Regions from separate parts of the Neobacillus sp. OS1-32 genome, predicted to be linked through region 1. Evidence: a T-box and tRNA genes for the amino acid it is inferred to sense, from the RefSeq annotation. Region 1 holds a T-box; the other holds one or more tRNA genes.

The links. A T-box is a leader RNA that pairs with one kind of tRNA and senses whether it is charged. The one in region 1 lies ahead of tyrS (tyrosine--tRNA ligase), so its partner is inferred to be a tRNA-Tyr.
Region 2: it encodes a tRNA-Tyr, which carries the amino acid that the T-box ahead of tyrS (tyrosine--tRNA ligase) is inferred to sense. The anticodon was not compared.

What each region holds. Positions count from the first base shown of each region.
Region 1 covers NZ_CP133263.1:80,059-90,585, reverse strand. The annotation lists gene RCG24_RS00530 (GAF domain-containing protein) at 30-512, shown strand; gene RCG24_RS00525 (GGDEF domain-containing protein) at 566-901, opposite strand; gene RCG24_RS00520 (GGDEF domain-containing protein) at 945-1,994, opposite strand; gene rpsD (30S ribosomal protein S4) at 2,406-3,008, shown strand; gene RCG24_RS00510 (transglycosylase domain-containing protein) at 3,138-5,960, opposite strand; T-box leader at 6,108-6,327, shown strand; gene tyrS (tyrosine--tRNA ligase) at 6,370-7,623, shown strand; gene acsA (acetate--CoA ligase) at 7,800-9,521, opposite strand; gene RCG24_RS00495 (GNAT family N-acetyltransferase) at 9,728-10,360, shown strand; gene RCG24_RS00490 (acetoin utilization AcuB family protein) at 10,403-10,527, shown strand, end outside.
Region 2 covers NZ_CP133263.1:3,134,798-3,145,324, reverse strand. The annotation lists rRNA gene RCG24_RS15615 (23S ribosomal RNA) at 1-2,286, shown strand, start outside; rRNA gene rrf (5S ribosomal RNA) at 2,629-2,745, shown strand; tRNA gene RCG24_RS15605 (tRNA-Asn) at 2,922-2,996, shown strand; tRNA gene RCG24_RS15600 (tRNA-Thr) at 3,025-3,097, shown strand; tRNA gene RCG24_RS15595 (tRNA-Glu) at 3,117-3,191, shown strand; tRNA gene RCG24_RS15590 (tRNA-Val) at 3,196-3,271, shown strand; tRNA gene RCG24_RS15585 (tRNA-Thr) at 3,286-3,358, shown strand; tRNA gene RCG24_RS15580 (tRNA-Tyr) at 3,365-3,449, shown strand; tRNA gene RCG24_RS15575 (tRNA-Gln) at 3,492-3,566, shown strand; tRNA gene RCG24_RS15570 (tRNA-Lys) at 3,573-3,645, shown strand; gene RCG24_RS15565 (DNA-directed RNA polymerase subunit beta) at 3,922-4,233, shown strand; gene fabZ (3-hydroxyacyl-ACP dehydratase FabZ) at 4,325-4,759, shown strand; gene spoIIID (sporulation transcriptional regulator SpoIIID) at 5,345-5,617, shown strand; gene RCG24_RS15550 (rod shape-determining protein) at 5,812-6,813, shown strand; gene rocF (arginase) at 7,009-7,908, shown strand; gene sigW (RNA polymerase sigma factor SigW) at 8,185-8,748, shown strand; gene RCG24_RS15535 (zf-HC2 domain-containing protein) at 8,764-9,375, shown strand; gene RCG24_RS15530 (ISLre2 family transposase) at 9,601-10,527, shown strand, end outside.

The DNA of each region.
Region 1 (10,527 bases):
TAATACGTAACAGAAATAGGTGAAATAACATGTTTAACGTCGAAAAATACACGGGAAGCCGTGAAGAAAATTATCAAATGGTTAAAAAGCAATTACATGCATTAATCCATGATGAAAAAAATCAAATAGCCAACTTAAGCAATGCAGCGGCCTTATTAAATCAATTTCTTGACCGGATTAACTGGGTTGGTTTTTATTTAATGGATACAAATAACGAGCTTGTCTTAGGGCCGTTTCAAGGTCTGCCCGCCTGCGTCCGAATCCCTGTCGGCAAAGGGGTATGCGGTACCGCCGCATTAAAAAAAGAAACGGTCCGAATCGCTGATGTCAGCCAATTCCCCGGTCACATTGCCTGTGATTCCGCCTCTCAATCGGAAATCGTCATACCGCTTTTAAAAGGGGAACAGTTAATTGGTGTTTTAGACATCGATTCACCAGAATTGAACCGCTTCGATGAACTTGATCAAGAAAAGCTTGAGGAATTTGTTTCAGTATTAATTAAATTCATTTAAGAAAAGGCTGTTTCAAGCGGTGTCAGGCACCAAAAAAGTGCCTGATACCATTGCTATCTTGCCTCATGATGATCTGTTTGAGCAACTACTCTGTTCTTCCCGGTTGTTTTCGCCACATATAACGCTTCATCCGCCTGTTTAAACAAGGATTGATAGGAATGAGCCAAATCTTTATACCAATACGAAACACCGCATGAGACCGTGACTCTAGGGTTTGAATTTTCCTCCACCTTCTTAATTAATCTTTTCGCAATCGCTGTCCCATCATCCAATGAAACCATTGGCAGATAGATGGCTAACTCTTCGCCGCCCCAGCGTGCTCCGATATCTTTTTCGCGAATATTCGCTTTAATTACATTAGCCACTTGAACGAGAATCTCATCGCCCACTTGATGTCCGTAGGTATCATTGATTTTTTTGAAATTATCAATATCAATCAGAGATGAACGTACCCTGCTTATCCTTGTTCATCGAATGGAGAATCTTTTCATTTAAATATTTGCGCGAATGCAGCTTTGTCAAATAATCCGTGATGACTAATTTATTCAATTCCTCCCGCAGCTTATGATTCATTATGGCCAACGATGAATGTTGAATTAATGTCTGCAATAATTTATATGTGTCAAATGTAAAGAAATATGGCTTATGATGCATGACAATGGCAAAGCCCTTTAAGCTCTGACCTTGGTACACAGGAACAGCCATAATGGAGTGAAATTCTTCTCCATCCTCCATTTCGCTCCTAAAATCAGCAAAGTAAAGAGAATCTTTTTCTTGCAGAATTTTCTCCTTAAAATATTGGATATAGACTTGTCCCGGCTTTGAATAAAAATATGAAGTTGAACCAGGCAGCAATTTCACTTTCAACTGGTCATCCGTCAGCACAAAAAAGCCGACCTCTTCTGCCTGAAAAGCGGACTGAATTTGTTGAGAAATATTGCTCATTGCCTCCTCAAGCTTAAGATTGGAATTAAACTGTTTGGTAGCTTCATTTAACAGCTTTAAATTGCATACCAGCTGTTCCGACTGCTGGTACAGCTTTGCATTTTCAATGGCATGTCCGACACTGCCAGCCAGTAGGGTTATAAATTCAATTTCTGATTCTGGAAAATCAACTGAATCGCGGGCAATCATTTGCAATACCCCATAAACTCCTTGAATCCCCTTTAAAGGTGCATAAATAATCGCGTTTCTATCTGTGATTGATTGTTCAAATTGAACTTCCCCTAAGGCATAGGCTTTCGCGGCGGCAACATTTTCACTATCGTATTCCAATTCCTTGATCGGATAATTTTCACGGTTATGGGTATCAAATGAAAGAAACAGGCAATAAGAATAATCAGAATAATTCTTCTGCAAAATAACAAATAGTTCCTCTAATAAGGTCTCCAGATCCATACATGAATGCAGCTTTTCACTAATTAGGAATAGATTTTTATATTTTTCAGCTTGCGCTCGCAGATCTCTTTCAAGATAATTCATTTTATCTCCACCTAATATTCAGATATAGCATAAAATTCCAAATATATACATTATAACCTGATATCAGGAAATTTCGTAGTCCTTTTGCAATATTTTCTCGAAAAAGTTCATTTTTATTTTTTCAATCCATGAATATACTGTTTTAGCTAAAATGATATTGACTTTCATCATATAAAAATTATATAATAGCATTTGTGTAAAATATTGCAGCCTATAAGAACAACTTTAATTGTTTCATTTTGTTCCTCGTAAGAAAAGCGGAAGCTAGACCATTTTCAGAGATCTTACGATGGTGCATCGTGTAACCCTCTGCTGCTGGGGCGATGGTGCATGAAAACAAAATGACTGTTAAAAGTGTGTCTTAACGGTTTTTATTTTACCCAAATAAAAACACGAAGGAGGAGTCATTTTATGGCTCGTTATACCGGCCCAAGCTGGAAATTATCCCGCCGTCTTGGTATTTCTCTCAGCGGTACTGGGAAAGAATTAGAAAAGCGTCCCTACGCTCCAGGACAACATGGTCCAAACCAACGCAAAAAGCTTTCTGAATATGGATTGCAATTACAAGAAAAGCAAAAGCTTCGTCATATGTACGGAGTAAATGAGCGTCAATTCCATAACCTATTTGTAAAAGCAGGTAAAATGAGCGGCGTTCACGGCGAAAACTTCATGATCCTGCTTGAATCTCGCCTTGATAACTTAGTCTACCGTTTAGGTCTTGCCCGCACTCGTCGTGCAGCTCGTCAATTAGTTAACCACGGGCACATTTTGGTTGATGGTTCTCGCGTAGATATTCCATCATACCGCGTAACTCCTGGTCAAACGATCAGCGTCCGTGAAAAATCACGTAATCTTGAAGTGATTAAAGAAGCAATCGAAGCAACTAACTTTGTACCTGATTATTTAACTTTTGATGCAGACAAATTAGAAGGTACTTTCACTCGCTTGCCAGAGCGTTCTGAATTACCAGCTGAAATCAACGAAACATTCATCGTTGAGTTCTACTCTCGTTAATTTTCGCAAAAGAAATTCCCTGCCATTTTGGTTAGGGAATTTTTTTCTGTTATTTCAGCACGCAAAAAAGCACACATCAAGTGTGCTTTTGCTACAACCTTTTCACTGTTCAGCGATTAAACTGATTTCTTAGTGGTTATCTTTTCCAGCCGGCTTGTCTTTAGGGTTTCCTGTTGACTTTTCTCCCGGTTTACCTGTTACCGGCTGATCTTTGGGCTTTTCGCCCGTTCCAATTTCAACTAGATTCGATGGTGCCGATTCATTCCCTGCAATATCGACTGCCGTCACATAATAGGCCCCGTTTCCGGCGGTAAATGATCGCTTCGAGCCATTTACAATACTGCCCACTTTTGCCCCCCCGCGGTAAATCCGATAGCCGACGACATCTTTGTCAGAAGCTTGCGACCAGCTTAATGTATTTCCGCTTGCTTTTAAACTAACAGGATTGGGTTTTTTTCCGTTATCCGCCAACCTGGCTGTCGAGACAAGTACCTTTCCCCAGCGATCCCGTTGGGGAATGAGCTGACTGTAATTATGAAAATTAGGCCCGACCATTCGCCGGATAAAATCAGGGTTTAAAATTAAGCCAACCTGGGCAAACTCCTTTGGTGTGGAAGGCAAGGCTAAATACTTCTTGTCTCCAATTGTGACATATTGACCTTCAATTAAACTGTCATCCACTTTTGTAGGAACATTATTAACTTTAAAATAATCACTTTCAACGAGTCCAGCTTTTGCACAGGCTGCAGAAGGAAGCAGCCCTGAAACGGCACAGTAGGAACGTCTGACAATTCCGCCCGGCATCTTAAAAGATTGTTTTGGGGCAACCAAATCGGGTCTGATTTTATAAGCGGCATTCATTAATTGAGCCCAGAGAGTATTCGTTCGCTGGCTGTAGGACATCCCATAAGTCTGGAGTGATTTAGGCTTGTCATAACCCCTCCAAAGCCCAAAGGTGACATTAGGATTGGTTGCGACAAACCAGGAGTCGATATACTGATTCCCAGTTCCTGTTTTCCCGGCCCAGTCGGCATTAAAGATTAACTTGCTCCTGAGCCCCGCCGCGGTCCCCATTTTGATCACGTCCCGCATCATATCTAGAGTAAGATAGGCCGTTTGCGGTGTGAAAACCTTCACCGGCTTCGCTTTATGCTGGTAAATTACCTTGCCATTTTTATCAACGATTTTGTCAATCAGATAGGCATCAATAAATTGTCCACCATTGGCAAATGTGCTAAAGGCGTTTGTATTTTCTTCAATCGTAACACCGTTCGTCAACGAACCGATACTGGCAGCAAGATTTGTATAGTCTGCTTTGGTAAGCGAAGTGAAACCCATTTTTTCAAGATACTTGGCTGGACGTTGGTTGACGATTTCCTTATACAGTTTCACAGCCGGAACATTGTAGGATTTTGCCAGTGCGTAACGGGCTGAAACCAAACCGCTGTAGCGGTAATCGTAGTTGTGCGGCCATGGACTGCTGCTTGCAGGATTAAGGCTTAAGGCGACATCAGGAAGAGGAGTCCCCGGTGAGGCCTTCCCTAGTTCAATTGCCGGAGCGTATATAAGCAGCGGTTTCATGGTTGATCCGTTTTGCCTGATGGCATTTGTCGCATGGTTCAACTGGTGCTCGCTATCATACTTTCTTCCGCCAACAAAACTGATGATTTTTCCGGTTTTATTTTCAATCAACATGGCACCAACCTGGACAGGCTCCATCACTGTTTTCCATTCCCCTGTATCCGGGTCTTTTATTTTATCCGGTTTATTCGGTCCATACCATTGGTATCGGTCCTTTACTTTTTGCATTGCATCGTAAATTTTTTTATCAATAGTCGTATAAATTTTATACCCATTCTGTCGCAAATCATGGGCTGCTAACGTTTTATATTTATAGTAAAGCGAATCATCCTTTTTTAAATCCTTTTCCGAATAACCGTCCTTTTGTGCCAGCACTGTCATTAAAACCTCTTTGGCCCGGTTTTCAATTTCAAAGGTCAGCCAAGGATATTTTTCAATCGGATTGGCAGCACGTGGGATAAAGTCTTTTGTAATGTCATAGGCAGATGCTTCTTTATATTGCTTTTCACTAATATAACCGCCGTCATACATTCTCTTTAATACTGTTTTCATCCGGGAAAGACCTGGTTCCAGGTGCTTTTTAACAGTTCCTTCATTTGTAAACGGAGTATAGCCAAACGGACTTTGCGGCAAGCCGGCAATAAAGGCAGCCTGTGCTAATGTTAATTCACTTGCCCTTTTCCCAAAAATCCCCTTCGCTGCTGCTTGAACCCCGGCAATGTTTTTACCGGAAGAGTTTCTTCCAAAGGTAGAAACATTCAGGTAAGCCTCCAGTATTTCCTTCTTACTAAAAAATTTCTCTAGCCGGAGTGCCAGTAAAATCTCATTGGCTTTCCTTTGAAATGAAACTTCGTTCGTCAGAATTTGGTTTTTAATTAATTGCTGGGTTAATGTACTACCTCCTGATTGGACTGAGGAGTTTGTAACTTCTTGAAACAGAGCACGCAGAACAGCCTTTGGTACAACACCGTGATGTTGATAAAAATATTCGTCCTCAGTGGCCACGATGGCCTTTATCAAATAATCAGACACTTGATCAAGGCTAACTTCCTCACGTTCAAGATCAGTTCTTAGCTTTCCAAGATAGACATTATGATCAAAATATAATTCCGATGTTTCTGTGTAATTATAAATATCTTTTTTCATGCTCTCATAAGAACGGACAGGCTCATCCTTCACGAGTGATGCAAAGTAACCGGCACCAACACCTGCTGCAAACGCCCCCCCTAAAATGACAACTGTCATCGTTAGAAGGAATAAATTCCATACGACTGCATAGGTAATCCGAGCGCCCTTTACCGTTTTTCCATGGGTTAATAAGGTAAAGATGGACTTTATTTTGTTGATCCATTTTTGCCATTTTTCCTTCATTAATTCCATCACCTCATCTAAAATTACCTTCAATTATATCATATCGATAAGCGGAAGATTGACATGATTCATCATTTTTCTGAAATTTCCCTATCTAATTTGACAATGAAAAAGGATTATGATAAAAAAGACTATAAGTTATTTTTATTAAAGGCTGTGAAGGGAAACAATCGTAGTTCTTCTATCCCTGTATCAAGAGAGACAGCGGTCGGTGCAAGCTGTCACAAATAGAAGAATGAATTACATCCTCGAGCTTTCTCCGTGAAACAATTCAAGTAGCGGAGGACGGATAAAACCGTTATTTTTTTCGAGTTGGAGGATTATGATCCTCAAGCTGGGTGGTACCGCGATTTCTTTCGTCCCTGCATTTTATGCAGGGACTTATTTTTTTATCTGGAGGTAGTTATTGGTGAACTTACTGGAAGATTTACAATGGCGGGGAATTATTTATCAGCAAACGGATGAAGAAGGCCTGAAAGAACTGTTAAATAGGGAAAAAATATCGCTTTACTGCGGAACAGACCCGACTGCTGACAGTCTTCATATCGGTCATTTAGTGCCATTTTTAACATTAAGAAGATTTCAGGAGCATGGCCACCGGCCAATCGTTTTAGTCGGCGGGGCAACTGGCCTAATTGGTGACCCAAGCGGAAAAAAAGAAGAGCGAAAACTGCAAACATTAGAGGCGGTGGAGAAAAACGCTGCGGGAATTAAAAAACAGCTCGAGGCTATTTTTGATTTTGAGGGAGAAAATGGCGCCATCATGGTAAATAACTACGATTGGACCAAATCCATGAGTGTTGTTACCTTCCTTCGTGATATCGGAAAATATATTGGGGTTAATTACTTGCTGGCCAAAGATACGATTGCCAACCGCCTTGAAACAGGAATTTCCTTTACTGAATTTACTTATACAATCCTGCAAGCAATGGATTTCAATCATTTATATGATCACTATCATTGTAAATTGCAGATTGGCGGCAGTGACCAGTGGGGAAATATTACCACCGGCTTAGAGCTCATCCGGAAAATGCATTCGGATGAAGCGAAAGCATATGGAATGACGATCCCACTTGTGACAAAGGCAGATGGCACCAAGTTTGGCAAATCTGAAGGTGGCGCTATTTGGCTGGATCCGGAAAAAACGACACCATATGAGTTTTATCAATTCTGGATTAACACTGCTGATGCCGACGTGGTGAAATTTTTGAAGTATTTCACCTTCCTTTCTCATGACGAAATTGAACAATTGGCCAAAAGCGTCGAAGAAGAACCACATCTGCGCAAAGCGCAAAAGGCGTTAGCGGAAGAAATGACCCGTTTGATTCACGGCGAGGACGCATTGCAGCAAGCAATTAAAATTTCTCAGGCGCTTTTCAGCGGCGATGTAAAAAATTTATCGGCTAATGAAATCAAGCAGGGTTTTAAGGACGTTCCAACATACGAAGCAGCCGGAGAGGAAAATTTAGTTGACCTGTTAGTGGCTGCCAAAATTTCTCCGTCGAAACGTCAAGCACGTGAAGACATCTCGAATGGGGCTGTTTCTGTGAATGGGGAAAAAATTACCGACACCGCCTATGTTCTCCAAGAAGCAGATCGGATTGAAGGACAGTTTATTATCATTAGAAGAGGGAAAAAGAAGTATACATTAATTAAATATTAATAGCTCATTCTTTTACGATTTTTTAATTCGCTAATATAATGCACTAAATCGCTAATAAAAGGTCCAGATTCGCTAATAAAACGTTCAAATGCGCCAATAAATCGGTAGAACTTTATGAAATAGTGCGTTATAAAAAGACAGCACATCAAGCGGTGATGTGCTGTCTTTGTTTCATCTTAGTCTTCCATTGTTGAAAGGTCACCGGTTGGTAAATCCAACTCCCATGCCTTTAGGACACGTCTCATGATTTTACCGCTGCGCGTCTTTGGCAGTTTGTCACGGAAGTCTATTTCCCTTGGAGCTGCGTGGGCAGCAAGTCCTTTTTTAACAAATTGACGAATATCCTCTTTCAATTCTTCGGAAGGCTCATAACCATCTCTAAGAGCAACAAAAGCTTTAATAATCTCACCACGGACGGGATCCGGCTTTCCGATTACTCCAGCCTCAGCGACCGCTGGATGCTCAACCAGCTTGCTTTCAACTTCAAATGGCCCGACGCGTTCACCGGATGTCATGATGACATCGTCGACCCGGCCTTGGAACCAGAAATATCCATCCTCGTCCATATAGGCTGAATCCCCCGAAACATACCAGTCGCCATTTGGCATGAAATATGATTCATACTTCTCTTTGTTATTCCAAATCGTATACATCATCGACGGCCAGCCTTTTTTGATCGCCAAATTGCCCATCCGGTACGGCGGCAGCTCATTGCCTTGATCATCAACAATTGCCGCAACAACCCCGGGAATCGGTTTCCCCATTGAACCCGGTTTAATCGGCATACAAGGGTAGTTGCTGATCAATTGCCCGCCAGTCTCCGTCATCCACCAGTTGTCATGAATTCGTTTATTAAATACCTTTACACCCCATTTTACAACCTCAGGGTTTAACGGCTCGCCAACACTTAAAATGTGACGCAGGCTGCTTAAATCATATTTTTTAACAAGTTCATCCCCCGCTCCCATTAACATTCTGAATGCGGTTGGGGCACTATACCAAACGGTAACACCAAAGTCTTCGATCATCTTATACCAGGAATCCGGGCTGAAGCGGCCGCCAATAATGACGTTAGAGGTTCCGGTTAACCATGGACCGAACATTCCGTAAGAAGTTCCGGTTACCCAGCCCGGGTCAGCTGTGCACCAGTATACGTCCTCTTCTTTTAAATCAAGTACCCATTTTGCTGTTTGATAATGCTGAATCATCGCATTATGTACATGCAGCACGCCTTTCGGTTTTCCAGTGGAACCAGAAGTATAGTGAAGGATCAGACCATCATTGCGCTCAACCCATTCAATCTGAAGTTCCTTAGAAGCCTCGGCAAATTTGTCTAAAAAGTCAACAAAGATCCCCTCTTCCTTCACATTTTGACCAACAAGGAAAATATGCTTCAATTCCGGCAAGTCTTGTACAGGAACTCGATCGAGTAACTCCGGAGTTGTGACTAAAACTTTTGCTCCACTGTCTTGCAGGCGGTCCCTGACCGCACCCTCCATGAAAGCTTCGAACAATGGACCAACAATGGCACCAAGCTTAATAATCCCCAGCGCAACAAAGTAAAGTTCTGGTGAACGCGGCATAAAAATAAATACCCGGTCGCCCTTCTCAACATCACCATACTTCTTTAGTACATTTCCCGCTTTGTTTGAAAGCTCTTTCATTTCTTTAAAAGTATACTTTTCATTTCTAGATCCGTCACGATAGTAGAGAGCAATCTTGTTTTTCCGGAAGGTCTCAACGTGGCGGTCGATGGCCTCATAAGCCATATTGACAAGCCCTGTCTCACTCCAGGAAAATTCCTTTTCTGTTTCTTTCCAGTTGAATTTTTCATACATTTCCTCATAATTGCGTAAATTATATTCCCCCTGTACAACTGGTAACGCTTCCACTCTCACAAAATCTCCCCCTTTTTAAAGTTGATAATGTTATTATATTACCAAAGGCGACAATTCACAATTTTAAAAAAATATTTTTTTAAAATTTTTTCCGAAATTTGTAACAATTAAGATAAAGATTCCAAAAATTTTTGTGAAGTAACTTTTCCGTCATGAAAATTATGTATAATATATTTGTGATATTATTGATTTCTAGGGGTGACTTAATGGAACATAAAAAAACTTACAATGCCAAGGAGTTAAAGACTCCTAATGGCACGCTAATTATTGAGGGTCCTATTTCCTCAGTCCAGCTGAAAGCGTTAGATTTTCATAAAGATTTAATTGCCTTTCGCCCCCCAGAACAGCAGCACAAGGCTCTAATCGGAATTGCTGATTTGCCAGAAGGCCGAATCATTATTGCAAGACATCGAAATACCATTGTTGGCTATGTTACATTCCTCTATCCCGACCCGATGGAACGCTGGTCAGAGGGAAAGATCGAAAATCTAATTGAATTGGGTGCGATTGAAGTAATCCCGGAATTTAGAGGCTGTGCAGTTGGCAAAAACCTTTTAAAAGTGTCAATGATGGATGACGCAATGGAAGATTATATTATCATTACAACAGAATACTATTGGCATTGGGATTTAAAAGGAACGAAATTAAATGTATGGGAATATCGAAAGGTTATGGAAAAAATGATGAATGCCGGTGGGTTAGAGTGGTATGCCACAGACGATCCGGAAATTTGTTCCCATCCTGCTAACTGCTTAATGGCGAGAATTGGAAAACGGGTTGATATTGAAAGCATTCAAAGGTTTGACAGATTACGCTTTATGAATCGACTTATGTATTAAACTCCCAGTTTTTATCTGAATTTTAGAATTGAGGGGATCGCAATGATTGTAGAAGAAATCATGAATCGAGATGTTGTTACGCTGCATCCTACGAATACAATTGAGGATGCTATTCAGGCAATGGAAACTAATAATATCCGCCATATCCCGATTATTAATGGTGAAAA
Region 2 (10,527 bases), 1.3 Mb from region 1:
GAAGAGACGGAGCCGCAGCGAAAGCGAGTCTTAAGTAGGGCGATCTTTAGTATGTAGTTGTAGACCCGAAACCAGGTGATCTACCCATGTCCAGGGTGAAGGTAGGGTAACACCTACTGGAGGCCCGAACCCACGCACGTTGAAAAGTGCGGGGATGAGGTGTGGGTAGCGGAGAAATTCCAATCGAACTTGGAGATAGCTGGTTCTCTCCGAAATAGCTTTAGGGCTAGCCTCACGGCTTGGAGTCTTGGAGGTAGAGCACTGTTTGGACTAGGGGCCCTCATCGGGTTACCGAATTCAGACAAACTCCGAATGCCAAAGACTTACCCGTGGGAGTCAGACTGCGAGTGATAAGATCCGTAGTCAAAAGGGAAACAGCCCAGACCACCAGCTAAGGTCCCAAAGTATACGTTAAGTGGAAAAGGATGTGGAGTTGCTTAGACAACCAGGATGTTGGCTTAGAAGCAGCCACCATTTAAAGAGTGCGTAATAGCTCACTGGTCGAGTGACTCTGCGCCGAAAATGTACCGGGGCTAAACGTATCACCGAAGCTGTGGATGGACACCGTTGGTGTCCGTGGTAGGAGAGCGTTCTAAGGGCGTTGAAGCTGGACCGGAAGGACTGGTGGAGCGCTTAGAAGTGAGAATGCCGGTATGAGTAGCGAAAGATGAGTGAGAATCTCATCCACCGAATGCCTAAGGTTTCCTGAGGAAGGCTCGTCCGCTCAGGGTTAGTCGGGACCTAAGCCGAGGCCGAAAGGCGTAGGCGATGGACAACAGGTTGATATTCCTGTACCACCTCTGAATCGTTTGAGTGATGGGGGGACGCAGGAGGATAGGGTAAGCGCGCTGCTGGTCATGCGCGTCCAAGCAGTTAGGCTGGTGAATAGGAAAATCCGTTCACCGTGAAGGCCGAGCTGTGACGGCGAGGGAAATACAGTACCGAAGTTCCTGATTCCACACTGCCAAGAAAAGCCTCTAGCGAGATTCAAGGTGCCCGTACCGCAAACCGACACAGGTAGGCGAGGAGAGAATCCTAAGGTGAGCGAGAGAACTCTCGTTAAGGAACTCGGCAAAATGACCCCGTAACTTCGGGAGAAGGGGTGCTTTTTAGGGTGCATAGCCCTGAAAAGCCGCAGTGAATAGGCCCAGGCGACTGTTTAGCAAAAACACAGGTCTCTGCGAAGCCGCAAGGCGAAGTATAGGGGCTGACGCCTGCCCGGTGCTGGAAGGTTAAGAGGAGGGGTTAGCCTTAAAAGCGAAGCTCTGAATCGAAGCCCCAGTAAACGGCGGCCGTAACTATAACGGTCCTAAGGTAGCGAAATTCCTTGTCAGGTAAGTTCTGACCCGCACGAAAGGCGTAACGATCTGGGCACTGTCTCAACGAGAGACTCGGTGAAATTATAGTACCTGTGAAGATGCAGGTTACCCGCGACAGGACGGAAAGACCCCATGGAGCTTTACTGTAGCCTGATATTGAATTTTGGTACAGCTTGTACAGGATAGGTAGGAGCCTGAGAAACCGGAGCGCCAGCTTCGGTGGAGGCGTCGGTGGGATACTACTCTGGCTGTATTGAAATTCTAACCCGCACCCCTCAATCGGGGTGGGAGACAGTGTCAGGTGGGCAGTTTGACTGGGGCGGTCGCCTCCCAAAGAGTAACGGAGGCGCCCAAAGGTTCCCTCAGAATGGTTGGAAATCATTCGCAGAGTGTAAAGGCACAAGGGAGCTTGACTGCGAGACCTACAAGTCGAGCAGGGACGAAAGTCGGGCTTAGTGATCCGGTGGTTCCGCATGGAAGGGCCATCGCTCAACGGATAAAAGCTACCCTGGGGATAACAGGCTTATCTCCCCCAAGAGTCCACATCGACGGGGAGGTTTGGCACCTCGATGTCGGCTCATCGCATCCTGGGGCTGTAGTCGGTCCCAAGGGTTGGGCTGTTCGCCCATTAAAGCGGTACGCGAGCTGGGTTCAGAACGTCGTGAGACAGTTCGGTCCCTATCCGTCGTGGGCGCAGGAAATTTGAGAGGAGCTGTCCTTAGTACGAGAGGACCGGGATGGACGCACCGCTGGTGTACCAGTTGTCTTGCCAAAGGCATCGCTGGGTAGCTATGTGCGGACGGGATAAGTGCTGAAAGCATCTAAGCATGAAGCCCCCCTCGAGATGAGATTTCCCATAGCTTTAAGCTAGTAAGATCCCTGAAAGATGATCAGGTTGATAGGTCAGAGGTGGAAGCGTGGTGACACGTGGAGCTGACTGATACTAATCGATCGAGGACTTAACCAAATAGAAAAGCGGAAGCGTCCGCTTAGCAACGTATGGCTTCCTCGAAAAAGCTAATGCTTTTTCCTCGTGCGATGCCTACGCTGACGAAGTGTTCCTTGTGGTGGGCTTTGACTGAGATAAAGGAAACACGAAGAGTGAAACGATTCAATGTTGACTTATCGTAGGGAAAAGACCGAAAGACACTAGTTGCTGGACGCTGGAGCTAGACATGAATCAGAAAGCGAACTCGTTCTTCAATGGAACTTCTTCTGTATTATCTAGTTTTGAGGGAATGAAAAAATTTAGATTTCCCCTTGAAAAATTTCAAAAAGACATTATAATAAAATAGTGTCAGCTAAATAGTCCGGCGGTGATGGCGAGAAGGTCACACCCGTTCCCATACCGAACACGGAAGTTAAGCTTCTCAGCGCCGATGGTAGTTGGGGCACGCGCCCCTGTGAGAGTAGGACGCTGCCGGGCTATATTGAAATTTATTTCAAATAAACAATATTTCATTGTTCCGCAGTAGCTCAGTGGTAGAGACGAGCAAAGCTTCATGAATCGGCTACGAGTTGTACACGCCGAGTCGCTTCTTGAATTTACTTTCTGAGGCGGGGACACAAGTTATGCATTGAGTATATTCAATATTTCATTGTTCCGCAGTAGCTCAGTGGTAGAGCTATCGGCTGTTAACCGATCGGTCGTAGGTTCGAATCCTACCTGCGGAGCCATTTTTATGTCTACAAGATGTTGAGCTTTGCTTCCATAGCTCAGTAGGTAGAGCACTTCCATGGTAAGGAAGAGGTCAGCGGTTCGAGCCCGCTTGGAAGCTTACTTGATTTTTTTATTATGGCCCCTTGGTCAAGCGGTTAAGACACCGCCCTTTCACGGCGGTAACACGGGTTCGAATCCCGTAGGGGTCACCATATTGGAGGATTAGCTCAGCTGGGAGAGCATCTGCCTTACAAGCAGAGGGTCGGCGGTTCGATCCCGTCATCCTCCACCATATTTTATTTCTTTGCCGGCCTAGCTCAATTGGTAGAGCAACTGACTTGTAATCAGTAGGTTGGGGGTTCAAGTCCTCTGGCCGGCACTTGTTGGAGGGGTAGCGAAGTGGCTAAACGCGGCGGACTGTAAATCCGCTCCCTCAGGGTTCGGCGGTTCGAATCCGTCCCCCTCCACCATACATAATTTCTTTTTTTTTGGACATATTATTCTTATCTCGGTGGGCTATAGCCAAGCGGTAAGGCAACGGACTTTGACTCCGTCATTCGTAGGTTCGAATCCTGCTAGCCCAGCCATTCTTAGAGCCATTAGCTCAGTCGGTAGAGCATCTGACTTTTAATCAGAGGGTCGAAGGTTCGAGTCCTTCATGGCTCATATTTTTGAAACTGGAACACAAGGGATTATCGTCTCTTGTGTTTTTTTAATATTCAGCAGCATTTCAACTGACTGCAGTAACCCAAAACAGGCCTCTCAATTGAAATTTCCTAAAAAAGTAATGTGCATTCCTGTATAATTTTTTATAATAAAAGAAAGCAGAATAAAATTTTGTCGAGTCGCGAATTGAAATTGGTTATAATAAGAGGTAATTAACCAGGTCCGTAAGAGAAGTACTTAAGGCAAAAATACGGATTTCGGCAAAGGGGAATAAAGATGGCTTTAAATAATGTAAATCAGGAACAATTGAGAACAAGGGAAGAATTTAAAAAAGAAAAATCTCAAGTCAAACAAAATAGAGATAAGCAAACAAATAATGCAGAAATATCAGAATTGCCGAATAAACGAATTAGGATCCGGCTTATTCCAATTTGGCTTCGCCTTATCTTATTGATTGTCTTCATGTTTGTCAGCATTGTAGCGGGAGCAGTCGTGGGATACTCTGTACTGGGCGGTGGAAAAGCTGCCGATGTATTTAAGGAATCTACCTGGACTCATATTATAGATTTAGTTAATAAAGAGAAATAAAAGGGAAGGGCCGCCTGAGGCCCTTCCCTTTTAGATAGTTTTAATAGTAAAATGGAATTATAAGTTGTTATTAGTAGGAGGTACCAACGATATGCTTGATATTGATCAAATTAAAGAAATTATTCCGCACCGTTATCCCTTTTTGCTGGTCGATCGAATTTTAGAAGTGGAGGAAGGAAAACGAGCGGTTGGCATTAAAAATGTTTCTGCGAATGAGGAATTTTTTAATGGACACTTTCCCGATTATCCGGTAATGCCAGGAGTATTAATCGTTGAAGCACTTGCACAGGTAGGAGCCGTTGCAGTATTAAAAAAAGAGGAGAATCGTGGTCGGCTGGCCTTTTTTGCAGGTATTGATAACTGTCGTTTTAAGAAACAGGTAAAACCGGGAGATCAGCTGCGGCTTGAGGTTGAAATGGTACGGCTGCGCGGATCGATTGGGAAAGGAAAGGCTGTTGCGACCGTAGATGGCCAAGTTGCCTGCGAAGCCGAAATTACCTTTGCCCTCGGCGACAAGAAGGAATAATCAGTTACAAAAAATGGTCGGGAGTTGTTCTCGACTTTTTTTGTTGGAAATCCAAATGTGCAAGAAATCCAAAATCAATCAAGGTTAGGTCAGTAACTTTAACTTATAAGCCATTGAATAATTCGACAAATTTCTCGGGAAATATTCTTGACTTTCGGCTATTTCCGAGAAAAGCATTGAATCAGTATGTTTTTACAATCGAAATAAAATGTGTCGAAAAAGAAGGTGAATTTGTTTTCAATCTGATTATTTCCCTTCCCCCTTGTCCTGTTTGTGTATTTTGTGCATAAACCCATATCCAAGCTAATACAATGGTTACAAACCTTTACAAAGAGAGTGTTTGAGGTGAGGAGTCGTTTGAAGTTAGCGGGAATTCAGCCGGGGACATGAATTATTCATCGTATGATTCAGAAAGACTAACTTTCTGCCGCATGGTCCCAAATTTATTTCGAGATACTGTCCACCCCACGTGGACAAATGTCTTTTTGCGGTGCCTGACACCAAACCATGCGGATGCAGTATTTCGTCACAGTGATAAGCGGGTCTCATTTCACACTCCACATCCAATTTAGGGAGGGCGAGAGTGTGCACGATTACATCAAAGAGAGGACTATCAAGATTGGAAAGTATATCGTGGAGACGAGGAAAACGGTTCGCGTGATTGCGAAAGAGTTTGGCGTATCCAAAAGTACAGTCCATAAGGATTTAACCGAGAGACTTCCTGAGATTAATCCTGAGCTTGCAACCGAGGTAAAAGAAATTTTAGATTATCATAAATCGATCCGTCACTTACGGGGTGGAGAAGCAACAAAAATGAAATACCAGAAAGAAGAAAAGGAGGGAGAGGCGGTTACATAATCAATTGCAAATTGATTATGTATCTGTTGTTTATCCATATAAAACTCACTATTCTCTGAAAATCCTCCGTTTCCGACAATATTCATCAAAAATTAACATCTTTTAATGAAAATGTTATGGAATTTGACATGAATATGGTAGAATAAACAATTAGGAAAAGTATGTGGAATCTTTCGAGGAGGAAAGAATAGAGAATGTTTGCAAGGGATATTGGGATTGATTTAGGAACAGCTAATGTGTTAATTCACGTAAAAGGCCGTGGAATTGTATTAAATGAGCCTTCTGTAGTTGCCATAGACAAAAATACCAATCGTGTATTGGCTGTTGGAGAGGAAGCACGCCGTATGGTGGGACGGACACCGGGAAATATTGTTGCCATTCGTCCGCTAAAAGATGGTGTCATTGCTGACTTCGATGTTACAGAAGCGATGCTTAAGCATTTTATTAATAAGCTCAATGTCAAAGGCTTTTTGTCTAAGCCGCGTATTCTGATATGCTGCCCGACAAACATTACAAGTGTTGAGCAAAAGGCAATCCGTGAAGCTGCTGAAAAAAGTGGTGGAAAAAAAGTGTATTTGGAAGAAGAACCAAAGGTGGCTGCCATCGGCGCGGGGATGGATATTTTTCAACCAAGCGGCAACATGGTAGTTGACATTGGAGGAGGAACGACAGATATTGCTGTTCTTTCAATGGGCGATATCGTGACTTCTTCCTCCATTAAAATGGCTGGCGATAAGTTTGACACAGAGATTTTGAACTATATTAAGCGCGAGTACAAACTATTGATTGGTGAACGTACATCTGAAAATATTAAAATTAATATCGGAACCGTTTTTCCGGGATCGCGCTCAGAAGAAATGGAAATCAGAGGACGTGACATGGTCAGTGGTTTGCCGCGAACAATCACGGTTCATTCGGAAGAAATCGAACAGGCATTGCGTGAATCCGTCTCGGTTATTGTTCAAGCAGCAAAAAGTGTTCTTGAACGTACGCCTCCAGAACTTTCAGCCGATATCATTGACCGCGGCGTTATTTTAACAGGCGGCGGTGCATTGCTGCACGGCATGGATATGCTACTTGCGGATGAGTTGAAGGTGCCGGTACTTGTAGCCGATAACCCAATGGATTGCGTAGCAGTTGGAACAGGAATCATGCTTGATAATATCGATAAGATTCCAAATCGGAAATTAGGATAAATAATGAAGGATAGCTCAATGATACTCGGCTGGACAAGCCAGGTTCATTGAGCTTTTTTGATCATAAAGCATGCCAAATAAAGCCATTATCGACTGAATTTCAAACCATTCGTATATTTATGCAAAATTCTGTTAAGTTGAGTCATTCTAATGTAAAAAGTTAAAATATAAGAAAAAAGGCTGGGGGAATAATAAATGAACAGGAGACTTTCAATCATTGGAATGCCGATGGATTTAGGGCAAATGCGCCGCGGGGTGGATATGGGGCCAAGTGCTATTCGATACGCGGGAATTATTGAGTCCTTAAAGCCATTATTTGATGAAATTCATGATTTGGGCGATATCGCGATTGGCAGACCTGAAGTTATCGTAGATAAGAAATCCAATTTAAGAAATTTGGATTTGGTAGCTGAGAAAAATGCGGTACTCGCCGAGAAAGTCGATGAGATTATTCAATCTGGGGCCTTTCCGCTTATTTTGGGAGGGGATCACAGCATTGCTATCGGAACCTTAGCTGGGGGCGCAAAACACTATCAAAACCTTGGGGTAATTTGGTACGATGCTCATGGTGATTTAAATACGGCCGAGACAAGCCCATCTGGAAATATTCATGGGATGCCCTTAGCCGTCAGCCTTGGGATTGGACATCCTTTGTTAACGGGAATCGGCGGCTATTCACCCAAGGTAAAACCGGAGAACGTCGTGATTATTGGAGCCAGGTCGTTAAATGAAGGTGAAAGAATTTTAATAAAAGAAAAAGGCATTAAAGTCTTCACGATGCATGAAATTGACCGCCTCGGCATGTCCAGGGTCATGGAGGAAACGATTGCTTATCTGAAAGATAAAACGGATGGTGTTCATTTGTCATTAGATCTGGATGGAATAGATCCAAGCGAATGCCCAGGTGTAGGAACGCCTGTCATTGGTGGAATCAGTTATCGGGAGAGCCATTTAGCGATGGAGATGTTAGAGGAGTCCAATTTAATTACCTCGGCGGAATTTGTAGAAGTCAACCCAATTTTAAATGAAAGAAACAAAACAGCTTCGATTGCAGTCGAACTTATGGGTTCCTTATTTGGTGAAAAACTTTTATAATTCAAACCTAAGCAGCTGCTCTCAACATCGGCAGCTGTTTTTAATTTAGAAACAGGGAAAAATCTCTATAGAGAATCACATACATATAAAAAATTTTAATGTTGGTATTGTCTGTTATAGTCATCTCAAAACCTAAATTTCTGTCACAATTTTTTAGCAATATCTAGTAATTGTTTGTTAAAATTAAAGGTATTAAGGACTAATTTCGTTAAAAACGAAACTTTTTTGCAACCGAATCGTATTATCGGTTAGCAGCATTGGAGCTGAGGTAATAGAATGGATGCAATTATAAAAAAAAGAATAAAACAAGTTATCAAAGGCGATCAAGATGCATTTGGGGAAATCGTTGAAATTTATAAAAACAGCGTGTATCAGCTCTGTTTCCGAATGCTTGGAAATAGCCATGAAGCAGAAGATATCGCCCAGGAAACATTCTTGCGCGCCTATGTGAATATAAAATCATTTAACCAAGACTTAAAATTCTCCACTTGGCTCTTTCGAATTGCTACTAATTTATGCATTGACAGATTGCGGAAGAAGAAGCCTGATTACTATTTAGATGCAGAAGTAGCCGGTTCCGAAGGGTTAACGATGTATTCGCAGATTCCGTCCGACACACCTCTGCCTGAAACAGAGTTAGAAAGCCTTGAACTGCAAGAGATTGTTCAAAAAGAAATCTTAAAACTTCCGGAAAAATACCGCTCGGCCATTGTATTAAAATATATCGAAGATCTATCTTTAAATGAAATTAGTGAAATTCTTGAGCTTCCCCTTGGAACGGTGAAGACCAGAATTCACCGCGGCCGGGAAGCTTTAAGACAACAATTACGGTATGTGTAAGAGGTGAAGCTGTTTATGTGTCCAGAACATATCATAGAACTTATGCACCAGTATTTGGACGAAGAAATTGATCCAGAAGAGGAACAGATCCTAAGAGAGCACCTCCGAAGCTGTAAAGAGTGCGAAATTATATTTAACGAACTGAAAAAAACAGTTGCGTTTGTAAAAAGTATTTCCAATATGCAGGCCCCTGCTGATTTTACCGCCCATGTTTTGGCCCGCTTGCCAAAAGAAAAGAAAAAGGTTTTGGCCGCACGCCTATTGAGAAATCACCCATTTCTTTCTGCTGCCTCCCTGTTTGTTGTCCTCATGATGGGCAGCCTGTTTTCAACCTGGAGTCAGGATCGGGAATTTTCTGTTACCAATCAAAAGAACTTAGTAGTCAAAAATAATACGGTCATTGTTCCTAAAGGAGAAGTAGTTAAAGGTGATGTGGTGGTACGCAATGGCAAATTGAAAATTGAGGGCGAAATTCAAGGCGATGTGACGGTGATTCATGGGGAAAAATATCTCGCCTCGGCTGGACATGTAACGGGTCAGATTGACGAGGTTAATGAGGTATTTGATTGGATTTGGTATCAAATGAAAAAGTCAGCCAAGGAAGTTACTGGGTTTTTCGAACAGTAAGAAACAAAATAGACGCAAATCACTCATAAAGGGTGATTGTATGAGTAAAATTAATGTGGGCAAAATTTAACCCCTTCATTTGGTGAGGGATTGTCAGATCGCTCACCAAATGAAGGGGCCACCAAGCGAAAGCGCGGTAGTGTTCTAAGCTAAATACATGAAAAAGAGGGCTACTCCTTGGTAGAATCATAGTCGACCAAACCCAATCCAAAGGAGGAAGCCCTCATGCAAAAGAATAGCACAATATATCCCAATTTAAAACAGATTGAACAATTAGTTTGGAGGCAATTACAGGAAACCTTCTCAGGGGTTATGAAGACTCTTTTAGAGGACATGGACCAACAGATTGCCGAAGAGCGTAATAAAAAGCGTTATCGTCTACTCGATAAGCGTACCACCACGTTAGACAGCCTTTTTGGGGAAATCACGATTGAACGGAACTATTACCGTGATAGAGAGAAAAATGAATATGTCTATCTCCTTGATCGTTATTTGGAATTTGAAGGGGCAGGTACCTTCAGTCCCCTTATTGAGGAAGCCGCTCTAGAGCTTGCCATTACAGGGCCTTCTTACCGAAAGGCCGCAGAATCGCTTGAAACACTTTTAGGTTACCGTGTGATCAGTCACGAAGCTATACGTCAACATCTGTTACAGGTTGCCAGTATTCCAAAAGAGCGTCAGCCTATACACCGCTCAGTGTTATTTGTGGAGGTGGACGGTATATATGTGAAACGTCAGGGAAAAGGAAAAAGAGGAAAGGAAGAAAAAATAGCAGCGGTTCATCAAGGCTGGGAAATTAACGGAAAACGGGTAAGTTTAAAAGATAAACGGCATTTTATTCACCGTGGGAAACAGCCCTTTTGGGAGGCGTTTGAGGACTTTCTCATCGAGAATTTCGAGTATGACCCCACTGTCCACAAACTGGTGATAAACGGTGATGGTGCTAGTTGGATCACAGCCTGCCGTGAGCATTTCAAGGACAGGGCTTTCTTTTCGATTGACCGATTTCACGTGGCACGAGATATTCGCAGCCTGTTCCGTAACCACCCTCGCTATCGCCAAATGCAAAAGGCTCTCGCGTCCTATGACAGTCAGAAACTACTTACAGAATTAAATAGTGCCGTCGGAACTCTTGAAACGAGGGAACAAGAA